One region of the Streptomyces lothianensis genome, then DNA from elsewhere that is predicted to be linked to it. Evidence: predicted binding sites of a transcription regulator. Region 1 holds the regulator's gene; the other holds the start of a gene.
What was found. The regulator HrcA, encoded in region 1, represses chaperone genes, less so after heat shock. The targets are predictions, from matches to a motif close to TTNGCACTCNGNNNNNCNGAGTGCNAA.
Positions count from the first base shown of each region.

Region 2: a site for HrcA is predicted at 1,967-1,993, ahead of groES (co-chaperone GroES). Genes of this name have one in related genera too.

Region 1 covers NZ_JBLMKT010000037.1:65,480-73,847, forward strand. Annotated here, with positions in the region: gene ACLF6P_RS12780 (histidine triad nucleotide-binding protein) at 1-6, opposite strand, end outside; gene ACLF6P_RS12785 (hypothetical protein) at 320-787, shown strand; gene ACLF6P_RS12790 (16S rRNA (uracil(1498)-N(3))-methyltransferase) at 931-1,674, opposite strand; gene ACLF6P_RS12795 (nitronate monooxygenase) at 1,671-2,735, opposite strand; gene dnaJ (molecular chaperone DnaJ) at 2,797-3,933, opposite strand; gene hrcA (heat-inducible transcriptional repressor HrcA) at 3,934-4,950, opposite strand; gene ACLF6P_RS12810 (MBL fold metallo-hydrolase) at 5,116-5,841, shown strand; gene ACLF6P_RS12815 (DUF3097 domain-containing protein) at 5,964-6,773, shown strand; gene hemW (radical SAM family heme chaperone HemW) at 6,915-8,147, opposite strand; gene ACLF6P_RS12825 (AMP-dependent synthetase/ligase) at 8,305-8,368, opposite strand, start outside.
Region 2 covers NZ_JBLMKT010000064.1:76,843-83,402, reverse strand. Annotated here, with positions in the region: gene groL (chaperonin GroEL) at 1-1,421, opposite strand, end outside; gene groES (co-chaperone GroES) at 1,513-1,821, opposite strand; gene ACLF6P_RS22285 (polysaccharide deacetylase family protein) at 2,063-2,752, opposite strand; gene ACLF6P_RS22280 (polysaccharide deacetylase family protein) at 2,749-3,642, opposite strand; gene ACLF6P_RS22275 (THUMP-like domain-containing protein) at 3,750-5,003, shown strand; gene ACLF6P_RS22270 (YciI family protein) at 5,075-5,428, opposite strand; gene tsaD (tRNA (adenosine(37)-N6)-threonylcarbamoyltransferase complex transferase subunit TsaD) at 5,559-6,560, opposite strand, start outside.

The DNA.
Region 1 (8,368 bases):
GGCCATGGGGCCGCCTCCCTCAAGTCCGTCGATCATTTCCTGCGCATGCTACAAGCGGCCCGCGCCCTGCGGGCGCCCGCGGCACATCACGGAGCCGCCGTCCACGCGGATGTGACCCGGACGACCGCTCGCCGGTTCGGTGTCACCGTTGTCCACGCGTCACCGGGTCCGTCCCGGGGCGGGCCCTGCCCCGGGGCGGGCCCTCTTCCGCTGCGGCGTGCTCGGTGGGAACCTGTCCCGTATGGGGGCTTTGAGGCGCTTACGTGGTCGGCGGGTCGTTGTCGCTGGGGCGGTGGTGGCGGGTGCCGCGCTCGGGGTCGTGGCGTGTCAGCCGGTGGACGGGGAGCTCAGTACGGCCGCGGTGGCGCTCACCACGGACCGCAAAGGCACCGACGCGCTGGAGAAGAAGGGCATCGAGGTCCAGTGGCTCAACTGCGGTGCCTCCTTGGGAGAGGGCGAGGGCCGGGGCAACGGAGGCGCCTCCACCGCCGCCAAGTCCCCCTCCGTGCGCAGCATCGCGACCGTCGACTGCGAAGGCCGCACCGAGGACGACCGAGAGATCACCCTCACCGGGAAGGTGACCGAGGAGCGCGGCGGTGCGTGCGTACGCGGGGACCTCACCGGGAAGGTCGCGGGGAAGACCGTGCTGCGGGCGGACGTCCTGGGCAACTGCGCGGACTACACGCCGCGTTCACGGCCACCGGACAACCGGCCCGGGCCGACGGTCACGGTGACGCGGACCGTCACCGTGCACCCGCCGACGTGCGACTGCCGACCGGGGAAGTGACGGCCGCCGCTACCGGGGGGGCAGCGCGCCACCTCCCACGGGGAGCGCCGCCAGGGCCGTCCGGCGGATCAGGCCGAACCGGCCGAGGGGCCGAGGGGCCGAGGGGCCGAGGGGCCGAGGGGGCCGAACCGGCCGAGGAAGCCCTACCCCCAGCGCCCACTGCGCCCGAGCAGCAGCGCCGCCGCGGCCGTTCCCGCCGTGGACGTGCGCAGGACGCTGGGCCCGAGCCGGTACGGGAGGGCACCGGCCGCCGCGAAGCTCTCCAGCTCCTGCGGAGAGACACCGCCTTCGGGCCCCACCACGAGCACGACCGACCCCGAGGCGGGCAGTTCGGCCGAGGCGAGCGGCTCGCTGCCCGTCTCGTGCAGGACGCCCGCGAAGTCCGCTTCGGCGAGCAGCGCCGCCACCTGCTTGGTGGACGCCAGCTCCGCCACCGGCGGGAACCGCAGCCGCCGCGACTGCTTCCCCGCCTCGCGGGCCGTCGCCCGCCACTTGCCGAGGGACTTCACGCCCCGCTCGCCCTTCCACTGCGTGATGCAGCGCGAGGCGGCCCACGGCACGATCGCGTCGACCCCGGTCTCCGTCATCGTCTCCACGGCAAGCTCGCCCCGGTCGCCCTTGGGCAGCGCCTGTACGACGGTGATGCGCGGGCTCGGTTCGGGCTCGGTCAGCAGCTCGGCGGCCTCGACGAAGAGCTTGTCCTTGCCCTCCGTGCGCTGCACGGTCCCGGCGGCCGCGCGCCCCTGCCCGTCGGTGAGCACGATCTCCTCACCGGACTGCAGCCGGCGCACCGAGACGGCATGCCGCCCCTCGGGCCCGTCCAGGGTCAGCAGCGCACCGGGCGCGGCCCCTTCGAGGGACTCGACCACGAAGACGGGGGCGGTCATGCCGCACCTCGCGAACCCAGCTCGGCGGCCGCCGCACGGTATTCGGCCTCCAGCACCTCCACGAGCTGCCCGGCCGGCAACTCCCGCGCCATCCGGTGCCCCTGACCGGCCCACAGCGCCATGCCCTGCGCGTCACCGGTCCTCGCGGCGGCCTTGCGCAGGCCGCCGGTCAGGTGGTGCACCTGCGGATACGCGGCGGGCGCGTAGGGCCCGTGCTCGCGCACGAAGCGGTTGACCAGGCCGCGGGCGGGGCGCCCGGTGAAGGCACGGGTCAGTTCCGTGCGTACGAACAAGGGGTTGGTCAGGGCCTGTTTGTGCAGCACGTTCGCTCCGGACTCGGGACAGACGAGGAAGGCGGTGCCCAGCTGGGCCAGGTCGGCGCCCGCCGCGAGCGCCGCCGCGATCTGGCTGCCGCGCATCAGCCCGCCGGCCGCGATGAGCGGCAGCCGTATGGTCTCGCGGACCTGGGTGACGAGCGAGAGGAGACCGATCCCGCTGCCCTCCGCCTCGGGATCGTCGCGGTGCGTGCCCTGGTGCCCGCCGGCCTCGATGCCCTGCACACAGACTGCGTCCGCACCGGCCCACTGCGCGGCCTGCGCCTCCTCGGGCGTGGTGACGGTGACGACGGTGTACGTGCCGACGCCGGCCAGGGCGTCGAGGATCTCGCGGCCCGGGCAGCCGAAGGTGAAGGAGACGACGGGCACGGGGTCGTCGAGCAGGAGCGCCAGCTTGGCGTCGAAGGCGTCGTCGAGGCCTCTCTCGGGATCGCCGAGCTCAGTCGCGTACCAGGCGGCCTCACCGGCGAGCTGGTCCGCGTACACGGACACGGCGGCCGGGTCGGCGGTGTCGGGCTGCGGCAGGAACAGGTTCACGCCGAAGGGCCGGCCGGTCAGGCCGCGGGTCTGCTTGATCTCCTGGTACATCCCGTCGGCGGTCTTGTACCCGGCGGCGAGAAACCCGAGCCCGCCCGCCTCCGAGACGGCGGCGACGAGCGCGGGACAGGAGGCACCCCCGGCCATGGGGGCCTGCACAATCGGAACCGGGCAGAGATCGCTCACCATTCAGCCCCCATCCACGGGTCGGATACGGACATCCGGGGGCGAAGCCCCCGGATACCGGAACTCAGCGCCCGTTGAAGGCGTCCTTCAGCCGGGAGAACAACCCCTGCTGTCCGGGCTGGAACTGCCCCGTGGGCCGCTCCTCCCCGCGCAGAGCCGCAAGCTCACGCAGCAGCCGCTCCTGCTCCGCATCCAGCTTCGAAGGCGTCAGCACCTCGACATGCACGATGAGGTCACCGCGCCCGCCGCCGCGCAGATGCGTGACACCCCGCCCGTGCAGCGGGATCGACTGCCCCGACTGCGTACCGGGCCGGATGTCGACCTCTTCGAGCCCGTCGAGCGTCTCCAGCGGCACCTTCGTGCCGAGCGCCGCCGCCGTCATCGGGATGGTCACGGTGCAGTGCAGGTCATCGCCGCGCCGCTGGAACACGGGGTGCGGCAGCTCGTGGATCTCGACGTAGAGGTCACCGGCGGGCCCGCCTCCGGGGCCCACCTCGCCCTCGCCGGCGAGCTGGATGCGTGTGCCGTTGTCGACACCGGCCGGGATCTTCACGGTCAGGGTCCGGCGCGAACGCACCCGCCCGTCGCCCGCGCACTCGGGGCACGGCGTCGGCACGACCGTACCGAAACCCTGGCACTGCGGGCAGGGCCTGGAGGTCATGACCTGGCCGAGGAAGGACCGCGTGACCTGCGAGACCTCACCGCGGCCGCGGCACATGTCACAGGTCTGCGCGGAGGTGCCGGGCGCGGCACCCTCACCGGAACACGTCGAACACACGATGGCCGTATCGACCTGGATGTCCTTCGTGGTCCCGAAGGCCGCCTCGTCCAGCTCGACCTCGAGCCGGATCATGGCGTCCTGGCCGCGGCGGGTACGCGAACGGGGTCCGCGCTGGGACGCCGTACCGAAGAACGCGTCCATGATGTCCGAGAAGTTCCCGAACCCGCCCTGGCCGAAGCCGCCCGCGCCACCGCCGCCCGCCTGGGACAGCGGGTCGCCTCCGAGGTCGTAGACCTGCTTCTTCTGCGGGTCCGACAACACCTCGTAGGCGGCGTTGATCTCCTTGAAGCGCTCCTGGGTCTTCGGATCCGGATTCACATCCGGGTGAAGTTCCCTGGCAAGCCTCCGGAAGGCCTTCTTGATCTCGTCCTGGGAAGCGTCGCGGCGCACGCCGAGTACGGCGTAGTAGTCCGTGGCCACTTACGACTCCGCCAGGATCTGTCCGACGTAACGTGCCACTGCGCGTACTGCTCCCATCGTTCCGGGGTAATCCATGCGGGTCGGGCCGACCACGCCGAGTTTGGCGACTGCTTCGCCGCCCGAACCGTAGCCGACCGAGACGACCGAGGTGGAGTTGAGCCCCTCATGGACGTTCTCATGCCCGATACGTACGGTCATGCCCGGATCCTTGGCCTCGCCCAGCAGCTTGAGAAGCACGACCTGCTCCTCGAGCGCTTCGAGCACCGGCCGGATCACGAGCGGGAAATCATGTCCGAAGCGCGTCAGATTGGCGGTGCCGCCGATCATCAGGCGCTCCTCGGACTCCTCGACAAGGGTTTCGAGGAGCGTCGCGAGGACGGTCGCGACGGTGCCCTGGTCGCCCGGGTCGAAGGACTCGGGCAGATCCTGGACGAGCTGCGGCACGTCGGAGAACCGGCGTCCCGCCACCCTGCTGTTGAGCCGGGCCCGCAGATCCGCGAGCGAGGTCTCGCCGAACGGCGCCGGGCAGTCGACATGGCGCTGCTCCACCCGTCCGGTGTCCGTGATCACCACGAGCATCAGACGGGCGGGTGCGAGCGAGAGAAGTTCCACATGCCGCACCGTGGACCGGGTCAGCGAGGGGTACTGCACGACGGCGACCTGCCGGGTCAGCTGCGCGAGCAGCCGTACGGTGCGGCCGACGACGTCGTCGAGGTCGACGGCGCCGTCCAGGAAGTTCTCGATGGCGCGCCGTTCCGCGGCCGAGAGCGGCTTGACCCCGGCCATCCTGTCGACGAAGAGCCGGTAGCCCTTGTCGGTCGGGATCCGCCCCGCGCTGGTGTGCGGCTGGGCGATGAAGCCCTCGTCCTCCAGGGCCGCCATGTCGTTGCGGACGGTCGCGGGCGAGACCCCGAGCTTGTGCCGCTCGGTGAGGGCCTTGGAGCCGACCGGCTCCTCGGTGCCCACATAGTCCTGGACGATGGCGCGCAGCACCTCCAGCCTGCGTTCACTGAGCATCCGCGCACCTCCATCTGTCGCCCGCCCGGGCCTCCCTTCCGGCCCCGATCCGGCTCCTCTGGCACTCGTACGAGGTGAGTGCCAGCAAAACCGCATGGTCAGTGTACGGCCGTCGGGTGGCGCCCTAGCAAGGCCGATCCCCTCTGATGCGGTTAGCGTCACGCTATGGACATCAGGTGGGAAGAGTTCGGGTGGGAGGAGCTGGGCGACGGGATCGGCCGTCGGCGGCTCCCGGTCTGGGACGCGACCGTCGCGCTGGTCGCCGGCTCCACCGGGGCACTGCTCTTCGACACGGGCGCGTCGCTGCGCGAGGGCGCTCAGATCCGCAGGCAGGCGCAGGCACTGCTCGGCGGGCGCCGCGTCACCCATATCGCGCTGAGCCATCCGCACTTCGACCATGTGCTCGGTACGGGGGCGTTCGCGGGCGTGCGAGTCTACGCGGCCGCCGGGATGGACCGGATCCTGAACACCGGCCGGGAGGAGCTCGCGCGCGATGCGGTACGCCACGGGCTGCCCGAGGGCGACGCCGCCTCCTCGACGGAAATCGTCATCCGGCCGCACCACCTCATCACCCACGACTGGTCGCTCGACCTGGGCGGCCGGGACGTCCTGCTGTCCCTGGCGGGCCCCGCGCACAGCCCGTACGACCTGGTGGCTCTCGTCCCGGACGCCGGTCTTGTGCTGTGCGGCGATCTGGTCGAGGAATCGGGCGAGCCGCAGGCCGGGCCGGATGCGACGCCCGGACTGTGGCCGCACGCGCTCGACCGGCTGCTCGAACTCGGCGGGCCGCGGCCGGACGTCCGCTACGTGCCCGGGCACGGTGGGGTGGTCGACGGAGCCTTCGTCCGTGCGCAGCGGTCCGCGCTCGCCGAACGGTTCGGCGTCGCGTGAGCGGTTCGCCGTCGCGTACGTGGTCCGGCGTCGCATACGTGGTCCGGCGTCGCGTAAGTGGTCCGGATCCGGCTCGGCGTGTCGCCGTACACCCGGCCCGGACTCTTCCTATCGTCGGACGGATGCGCAGCTACAGCCCCGACCTCACCCCGCCCTGGAAGAAGCCCCGGGCCGTGCCTTCCGTGGAGGCGACCGCGGACCTGGTCGTCGAGGAGGTCACGACGGGGTTCTGCGGGGCGGTGATCCGCTGCGAGGCGGGGACGGTCACGTTGGAGGACCGCTTCGGCAAACACCGGGTGTTTCCGCTGGAGCCGCGCGGGTTCCTGCTCGACGGTCGGGTCGTCACTCTGACCCGGCCCGCCGCGCCCGGGCCGGTGCGGCCCTCGCGTACGGCATCGGGTTCGGTGGCCGTGCCCACGGCGCGGGCGCGGGTCGCCCGGGCCGGGCGGATCTACGTCGAGGGGCGCCACGACGCGGAGCTGGTGGAGAAGGTCTGGGGTGACGACCTGCGGATCGAGGGTGTGGTCGTCGAATACCTCTCGGGCATCGACGATCTGCCCGCGATCGTGGCGGAGTTCGGGCCCGCGCCAGATGCGCGGCTCGGTGTCCTGGTGGACCACCTGGTGCCCGGGACGAAGGAGTCCCGGATCGCGGCCTCGGTCACCGGGGCGGACGTGCTGGTGGTGGGGCACCCGTACATCGACATCTGGGAGGCCGTGAAGCCGGCGGCGGTCGGGATCCGGGGCTGGCCCCGGATCCCGCGGGGCGAGGACTGGAAGACGGGGGTGTGCCGGGAGCTGGGCTGGCCCGCGAACACGGGGGCGGCGTGGCAGCACATTCTGTCCCGGGTCGGCTCCTTCCGGGACCTGGAGCCGGAGCTTCTGGGGCGGGTGGAGGAGCTGATCGACTTCGTGACGGTGGACGGCGGCTGAGCTGGAGTGGCGCCTGCGGCGGGCTTCTCTCCCCGCCCCGCCCCTTCCGGAAACCGGGGCATAGCCCCCGGACCCCCGTATCGCGCTGAACGCGCTCGTCCTCAAACGCCGGACGGGCTGAAGCCCAGCCGAACCCGGCCCTCAGTCCACCAGGTCCCTGACCACCGCATCCGCCAGCAACCGCCCCCGCAGCGTCAGCACCGCCCGCCCCTCCGCGTAGGGGCCGGGCTCCAGGAGACCGTCCTCCAGGGCGCGGCGGGAGGCCGCGAGGCCGTCCGGGCGCAGGAGGGACAGCGGGCAGCCGGACAGGAGTCGGAGTTCGAGCAGGATGCGCTCCACACGGCGGTCCTCCGCCGAGAGCAGCTCACGCCCGGCCCCGGGCGACATCCCGGCCGCAAGCCGGGATGCATAGGCCCCGGGGTGCTTGACGTTCCACCAGCGCACCCCACCCACATGGGAGTGGGCCCCGGGGCCCGCACCCCACCAGTCGGCGCCCCGCCAGTACAGCTCGTTGTGCAGGCAGCGCGCGGCCTGTGAGGTGGCCCAGTTCGACACCTCGTACCAGCCGAACCCGGCCGCCCCGAGCACGGAGTCCGCCATCAGGTAGCGGTCCGCGTGGACGTCGTCGTCCGTCATCGGGATCTCGCCGCGCCGGATCCGCCGGGCTAGCTGCGTGCCTTCCTCGACGATCAGCGCGTACGCCGAGACGTGGTCGGGTCCGGCCCCGAGTACCGCGTCGAGCGAGGCCCGCCAGTCGTCCTCGCTCTCGCCGGGGGTCCCGTAGATCAGGTCGAGGTTGACGTGCTCGAAGCCCTCCGCGCGTGCCTCGGCGACGCACGCCTCGGGCCGACCGGGCGTGTGGGTGCGGTCCAGGATCCGCAGTACATGCTGTTTCGCGCTCTGCATGCCGAAGGAGAGCCGGTTGAAGCCCCCGGCCCGCAGCGCGGCCAGATACGCGGGGTCGACCGAGTCCGGGTTCGCCTCCGTCGTCACCTCGGCCCCGGGCGCGAGGCCGAACTCCTCGCGGATCGCGCCGAGGATCCGTACGAGATCGGCGGCGGGCAGCAGCGTGGGGGTGCCGCCGCCGACGAAGACCGTCTCGACGGCGCGCGGATCGTCACCGAGGACCTTCCGCGCGAGGCGGATCTCGTCGATCAGGGTGTCGGCGTAGTTCTCGCGGGAGGCGAGCACACCGCCGGATCCGCGCAGCTCACCGGCGGTGTACGTGTTGAAGTCGCAGTAGCCGCAGCGGGTCGCGCAGTACGGCACGTGGACATAGAAGCCGAGGGGCCGCGCCGCGCCGTCGGCGAGCGCGGATGCGGGGAGTGTCCCGTCGTCGGGCACGGGTTCCCCGTCGGGCAGTACGGAAGGCATTCACCCATTGTCCGCCATCGCGGCGGCGGGCCATCCGGCCGCCCATGTGCCGCCGCCCCGGCGGGCAGGCCGGTGCGCGGGCAGGCCCGTGTGAGCAGGCAGGCCGGTGCGGGTGGAGCCGACTGATCCGGCTCCACCCGCTCCGGCCACTGAGGCGCTACGCCTCCCGCGCCCCCGCGTACATCTCGTCCACGAGCTCCTTGAACTCCCGCTCCACGACA
Region 2 (6,560 bases), on a different contig from region 1:
TTGTCGAGCTCGGCGACCTTCGAGGTGATGACGTAGCCCTCGAGGCCGGCGTTCTCGGCGATCCAGCGCAGCGGCTCGACGGCGGCGCGGCGGACGACGGCGACACCGGTGGCCTCGTCGCCCTCCTTGCCGAGGTTGCCGTCGAGGACCTTCACGGCGTGGACGAGCGCGGAGCCACCACCGGAGACGATGCCCTCCTCGACCGCGGCGCGGGTCGCGGAGATGGCGTCCTCCAGACGGTGCTTCTTCTCCTTGAGCTCCACCTCGGTGGCCGCACCGACGCGGATCACGCAGACACCGCCGGCCAGCTTCGCGAGGCGCTCCTGCAGCTTCTCGCGGTCCCAGTCGGAGTCCGTGGCGTCGATCTCGGCCTTGATCTGGGCGACGCGGCCCTGGACGTCCTCGGAGTTGCCGCCACCGTCGACGATGGTGGTGTCGTCCTTGGTGATGGTGACGCGGCGGGCGGTGCCGAGCACGTCGAGACCGGCCTGGTCGAGCTTGAGGCCGACCTCCTCGGCGATGACGGTGGCGCCGGTGAGGGTCGCCATGTCCTGCAGCATCGCCTTGCGGCGGTCGCCGAAGCCGGGGGCCTTGACGGCCACGGCGTTGAACGTGCCGCGGATCTTGTTGACGACCAGGGTGGAGAGCGCCTCGCCCTCGACGTCCTCGGCGATGATCAGGAGCGGCTTGGAGCCGCCGGCCTGGATGACCTTCTCCAGGAGCGGGAGCATGTCCTGGATCGAGGAGATCTTGCCCTGGTGGATCAGGATGTACGGGTCGTCGAGGACGGCCTCCATACGCTCCTGGTCGGTGACGAAGTACGGGGACAGGTAGCCCTTGTCGAAGGCCATGCCCTCGGTGAAGTCGAGCTCCAGACCGAAGGTGTTGGACTCCTCGACGGTGATGACACCGTCCTTGCCGACCTTGTCCATGGCCTCGGCGATCAGCTCGCCGATCTGCTTGTCCTGGGCGGACAGCGCGGCCACGGCGGCGATGTCGGACTTCTCCTCGATCGGACGCGCGGTGGCGAACAGGTCCTCGGAGACGGCCTTGACGGCGGCGTCGATGCCCTTCTTGAGGAGGGCGGGGGAGGCGCCGGCAGCGACGTTGCGCAGGCCTTCGCGGACGAGTGCCTGGGCGAGCACGGTGGCGGTGGTCGTACCGTCACCCGCGATGTCGTTGGTCTTGGTCGCCACCTCCTTCACCAGCTGGGCGCCGAGGTTCTCGTACGGGTCCTCGACCTCGACCTCGCGGGCGATGGTGACACCGTCGTTGGTGATGGTGGGGGCGCCGAACTTCTTGTCGATGACGACGTTGCGGCCCTTGGGGCCGATCGTCACCTTGACCGTGTCGGCAAGCTTGTTGACGCCGCGCTCAAGGGCGCGACGGGCGTCCTCGTCGAACTTCAGGATCTTCGCCATGGAGCTTTTCAAGTCCTCTCAAATGAACCGCGCCCCTGGCCGCCCGGCAATCGCGGGGCCAGGGGCGCGGAACGGAAGCAAATCCGGTGAATTACTTCTCGACGATCGCGAGCACGTCGCGGGACGAGAGGACGAGGTACTCCTCGCCGTTGTACTTCACCTCGGTGCCGCCGTACTTGCTGTACAGCACGATGTCGCCGGTCTTGACGTCGAGCGGAAGGCGCTCGCCGTTCTCGAAGCGGCCCGGGCCCACGGCGAGGATGACGCCCTCCTGGGGCTTCTCCTTCGCGGTGTCCGGGATGACCAGGCCAGAGGCCGTGGTCTGCTCGGCGTCGAGCGGCTGGACCACGATGCGGTCCTCGAGCGGCTTGATGGCAACCTTGGAGCTGGCGGTCGTCACGATCCGACCTCCCCCTTCGGAGATCTCGGGGATGAACTGTCTGAGGTGGCGACCAGGTGGATCCGTCGTCGCGGGTGCCGGACCTGCCCGTCGCTGTGTTGGCACTCTCCAGTGGTGAGTGCCAGAGCTGAGACTATGACCGCGATTAGCACTCGGTCAAGCGGAGTGCCAAGTTGCGGGTTCGTGCCTCCGGCGCGGACCTTCTGGAGCCCCCCTCTGGAACCCCCTGGGGGACTGCCCGTCAGAGGTAGTCCTCAAGGCGCGCCACTCTGAAGCCCCGGGCCCGGATGCGGTGGACGAGGCGGGTCGTGGTCTCGGTGAGGGAAGCGGCCTGCGGCGCGTGGGGCAGGATGATGTCGCCCGGCTGGAGCCGCTGGAGCTGCGCGCCCGCCGCGCGTCCCCGTACCAGCGCCGTGATCCCGCAGTCCGCCGCGGCCCGCAGTGTGTCCGTGTCGTAGGCGCCGTGCGGCGGCCTGAGGAGGCGGGGGCGCTGCCCGAAGCGGGTTTTGAGTTTGTGCTGCTGTCCGCAGATCTCCCAGCGCTGGCCCTCGTAAGGGAGTCCCGGCAGGTACGGGTGGTCCAGGGTGTGGTTCTGGACGGTGGCGCCCACGGAGGCGAGTTCGCCCAGGTGGGCATAGCCGGGACCGGCCACGTGGCCGGTGAGGAACAGGCTGACGGGCAGCCGTAGCTCCTTGACCATGGGGACGAAGTCCGGATCGCGCTGGGCCTCGTCGCCGAAGACCAGGAACACCACCTTGTTCTCCGTCGGCACCCGGTCGACCACGGGCGGGAGCCCGGACCGCGCGCCCTGCGCAACCTCCCCGGCGGCCTTCATGTCGGCCGGACCGGCCGGGCCACCGCACCCGGTCACGGAGAGAGCGAGCGCACCGGCCGCCAGCACCCCGGCGAGCAGCCGGTGCGCGCGCCTCACAGGTAGTCCTCCAGGCGCGCCACCGCGTAGCCCTTGTCGGTGACGACCTTCATGAGCTTCCGGATCATGTCGGGCATCGTGCCCTTCCAGTCCTCCTCGCCCCGGAAGTGCGTGAGGATGATGTCCCCCGGGTGGATGTCGCGGTCCCATTCGCGGTAGTCCATCCGGTCCACGAACACCTCGGCGTTCCACAGCGGCACGGCCTTGATCCCGCAGGACTTCGCGGCCTTGAGCGTGTCGCGGTTGTAGTTGCCGTACGGCGGCCGGAAGAGCTCGGGGCGTTTGCCGTAGCGCTTCTCGATCACGTCCTGCATGCCGCAGATCTCCCGCTTCTGCTGGGCGTAGGTGAGGCCCGGCAGGTAGCGGTGGTTGAGCGTGTGGTTGTTCAGGACCACGCCCTGGTCCTGCATCTTCCTGAAGTAGCCGTAGTCCTCCTTGACCAGGTAGTCGCTGAGGAAGGCGGTGTAGGGGATCTTCAGTTCGCTCATCATCCTGAGGAACTTCGGATCCTTCTCGGCCCCGTCGTCGATCGTCAGGAAGACGACCTTGTCCTTGGTCGGGATGGTGGTGAAGACCGGCGGGAGGTGCTTCTGGCCGGAGACCTCGAAGCCTTTGCGAGTCGTCGGCTCGGTCTTCTTCTCGGGCGGCGCGGGTGGCTCGATCGGCATCTCGGCCAGGCCCCAGCGCTTGACCGCCTTCACCCTGGCGGCGCGCGCGGCGGCCTTCTGCTTGGCCTCGGCGGCCGCCTGCCGGCCGGGCGCGGGTTTCACGGGCTCCTCGGTGGCGCCACCGGAACAGCCGGTGGCGAGGACCGCGGTGGCGGCGATGACGGCCACCGCGGTCAGGGCCAGATGCGCCCGTTTCTTGTCCTTTTGTCGTACTAGTTGCATGGGGCAGGATCCTGGCAGCGCCCACCCCGCCGACCCGGCACGCACCGCCGCCCCGAGCCGCACGATCCACCGAGTGGCCGACAACGCGCGTGGCCGACAATGGCGGAGTGAACGCGCCCGACCCCGCCACCGCCACGTTCCGCGCCCTGCTCACCGACGAGGGCCGCGCCCTGCTCGCCGAGCTGCGCGACCACGATCCGGCCCAGGAGCTCGCCCTCGCCACCCGCCTGCGCCGCGGCTACCCGCCCGAGCTGGTCTCCGCCGCGTTCGGCCAGGCCCGCCTGCGCCAGCGCGCGGCGGCGAAGTTCGGGGCGGACGCGGCCCGGATGTTCTTCACCCCGAACGGCGTCGAACAGGCGACCCGGACCAGCGTCGCGGACTATCGCGCGGAGCAGTTCAGGGAGCTCGGAGTGCGCTCGCTCGCCGATCTGTGCTGCGGCATCGGCGGCGATGCCATCGCGCTCGCCCGCGCCGGCATCCCGGTACTCGCTGTCGACCGCGACCCGCTGACCTGCGAGGTCGCCCGCGCCAATGCCGAGGCGCTGGGCCTGGAGGAGCTGATCGAAGTACGCGAGGCGGACGTCACCGACGTCGATACGACCCCGTACGACGCCGTTTTCGTCGATCCCGCCCGGCGCGGCGGCAGACAGGCAGGGGCCGCGCGCAGCGCGTCCGTGAGGGGCGGTGGTCGGGCGACGGGCGGGCGGATCTTCGATCCGGAGGCGTACTCACCGCCCCTGTCCTGGGCCGTCGAGGCCGCCCGCAAGGCGCCGCACGCCGCGCTGAAGATCGCACCGGGCGTACCGCACGAGGCCGTCCCCGAGGACGCGTACGCGGAGTGGATCTCGGACGCGGGCGAGGTGAAGGAGGCCGTGCTCTGGTTCGGCACCCGGCCCGGCACCTTCGGCGCGCGGCTGCTCCCGTCCGGCGCCTCGCTGCGCTCCGCGCGCGCCACGATGCTGCCGGACCCCGAGCCGCGGCCGGTCGGGCGCTATCTGTACGAGCCGGACGGCGCCGTGATCCGCGCGCACCTGGTGGCCGAGGTGGCCAGGGAGGTGGGCGGCGGGCTGCTCGATCCGATGATCGCGTACGTCACCTCCGACGAACTGCACCCGAGCCCGTACGCCACGGCGTACGAGATCACCGACCAACTGCCCTTCAACGTGAAGAAACTGAAGGCGCTGCTGCGTGAGCGCGGGGTCGGGATCCTGACCGTCAAGAAGCGCGGTTCCGCGGTCGAGCCGGAGGAACTGCGCAAGAAGATGAAGCTGCAGGGGAGGAACGCTGCGACCGTGTTCCTCACCAAGGTGGCGGGGGCGCCGACGATGCTCGTCGGCCACCCCGCCGCAGCCTCGGCGTGACGAGGAGAGGGGAGGAGAGAGGAGAGGGGAGGAGAGAGGGACTCAGCCCTCGACGGTTCAGCCTCGCCGACTCAGCCCTCGACGATCTCGCGCAGCTCGCAGGTGATCGTCCACTCGGGCTCGTGGACCTTCAGGAAGCGCTTCGTCCACTCCACGGCCTCGGCCTCGTCCTTGGTCTGCATCAGCGCATAGCCGCCGATGACCTCCTTGGTCTCGGTGAACGGGCCGTCCGTGACGGAGAGTTCACCGCCGCTGTAGAGGACGCGCTTGCCCTCGGAGGCCGGGTGCAGGCCGGAGGTGTCCAGGAGGACGCCCGCCTTGGTCATCTCCTCCATCAGCTTGCCCATGCGCTCCATGAGCTCGTCGCTCGGACCGCCCGGGTTGTCGTTCTCGTCGACACGGATCAGCGAGATGAAGCGGGGCATGGTGGCTCCTTCGTACGGGGCGGAGGCGGGGCCGTTCCCCGGCCTCTCACCCATGTGTCGAACGGGAGACGCGCGGATCGACACCTGCGCGGAATTTTCTTCCGGGTTTTCGGGGCCACGAAGTCCGGGGCTACGAGTACAGGTTGTCCTTGGCCGCCTCGTGCACGTGGTCGTGCGTGTGCGCATGGCCGGGGACGTGCGGATCCGTGACCGGCAGGGAGGAGTCCGCCGACAGGTCCCAGTCCGAGGCGGACCGGTTCCGGGCGACCATCTCCGCGCCGAGCGCGGCCACCATCGCCCCGTTGTCCGTGCACAGCTTGGGGCGCGGGACCCGGAGCCGGATGCCGGCCTTCTCGCAGCGTTCCGCCGCCAGCGCGCGCAGCCGGGAGTTGGCGGCCACGCCGCCGCCGATCATCAGATGGTCGACGCCCTCGTCCTTGCAGGCCCGTACGGCCTTGCGGGTCAGCACGTCGACGACCGCCTCCTGGAAGGAGGCCGAGACATCCCGTACCGGAACGTCCTCGCCCGCATTGCGCTTCGCCTCGATCCACCGGGCGACGGCGGTCTTGAGGCCGGAGAAGGAGAAGTCGTACGCGGGGTCGCGCGGGCCGGTCAGGCCGCGCGGGAAGGCGATCGCGGCCGGATCGCCCTCCTTCGCGTACCGGTCGATGACCGGGCCGCCGGGGAAACCGAGGTTGAGCACCCGGGCGATCTTGTCGAAGGCCTCGCCGGCCGCGTCGTCGATGGTCTGGCCCATGGGCCGTACATCGCTGGTGATATCACTCGAAAGGAGGAGGGACGAGTGCCCGCCGGAGACGAGCAGCGCCATCGTCGGCTCGGGCAGCGGGCCGTGCTCCAGTTGGTCGACGCAGATGTGCGAGGCGAGGTGGTTGACCCCGTACAGCGGCTTGCCCAGCGCGTACGCGTAGGCCTTCGCGGCCGAGACGCCGACGAGCAGCGCGCCCGCGAGGCCGGGGCCCGCGGTCACGGAGATGCCGTCGAGGTCGCGGGCGGTGACACCGGCGTCCTTCAGGGCGCGTTCGATCGTCGGCACCATCGCTTCGAGGTGCGCGCGCGAGGCGACCTCGGGGACGACACCGCCGAAGCGGGCGTGCTCGTCGACGCTGGAGGC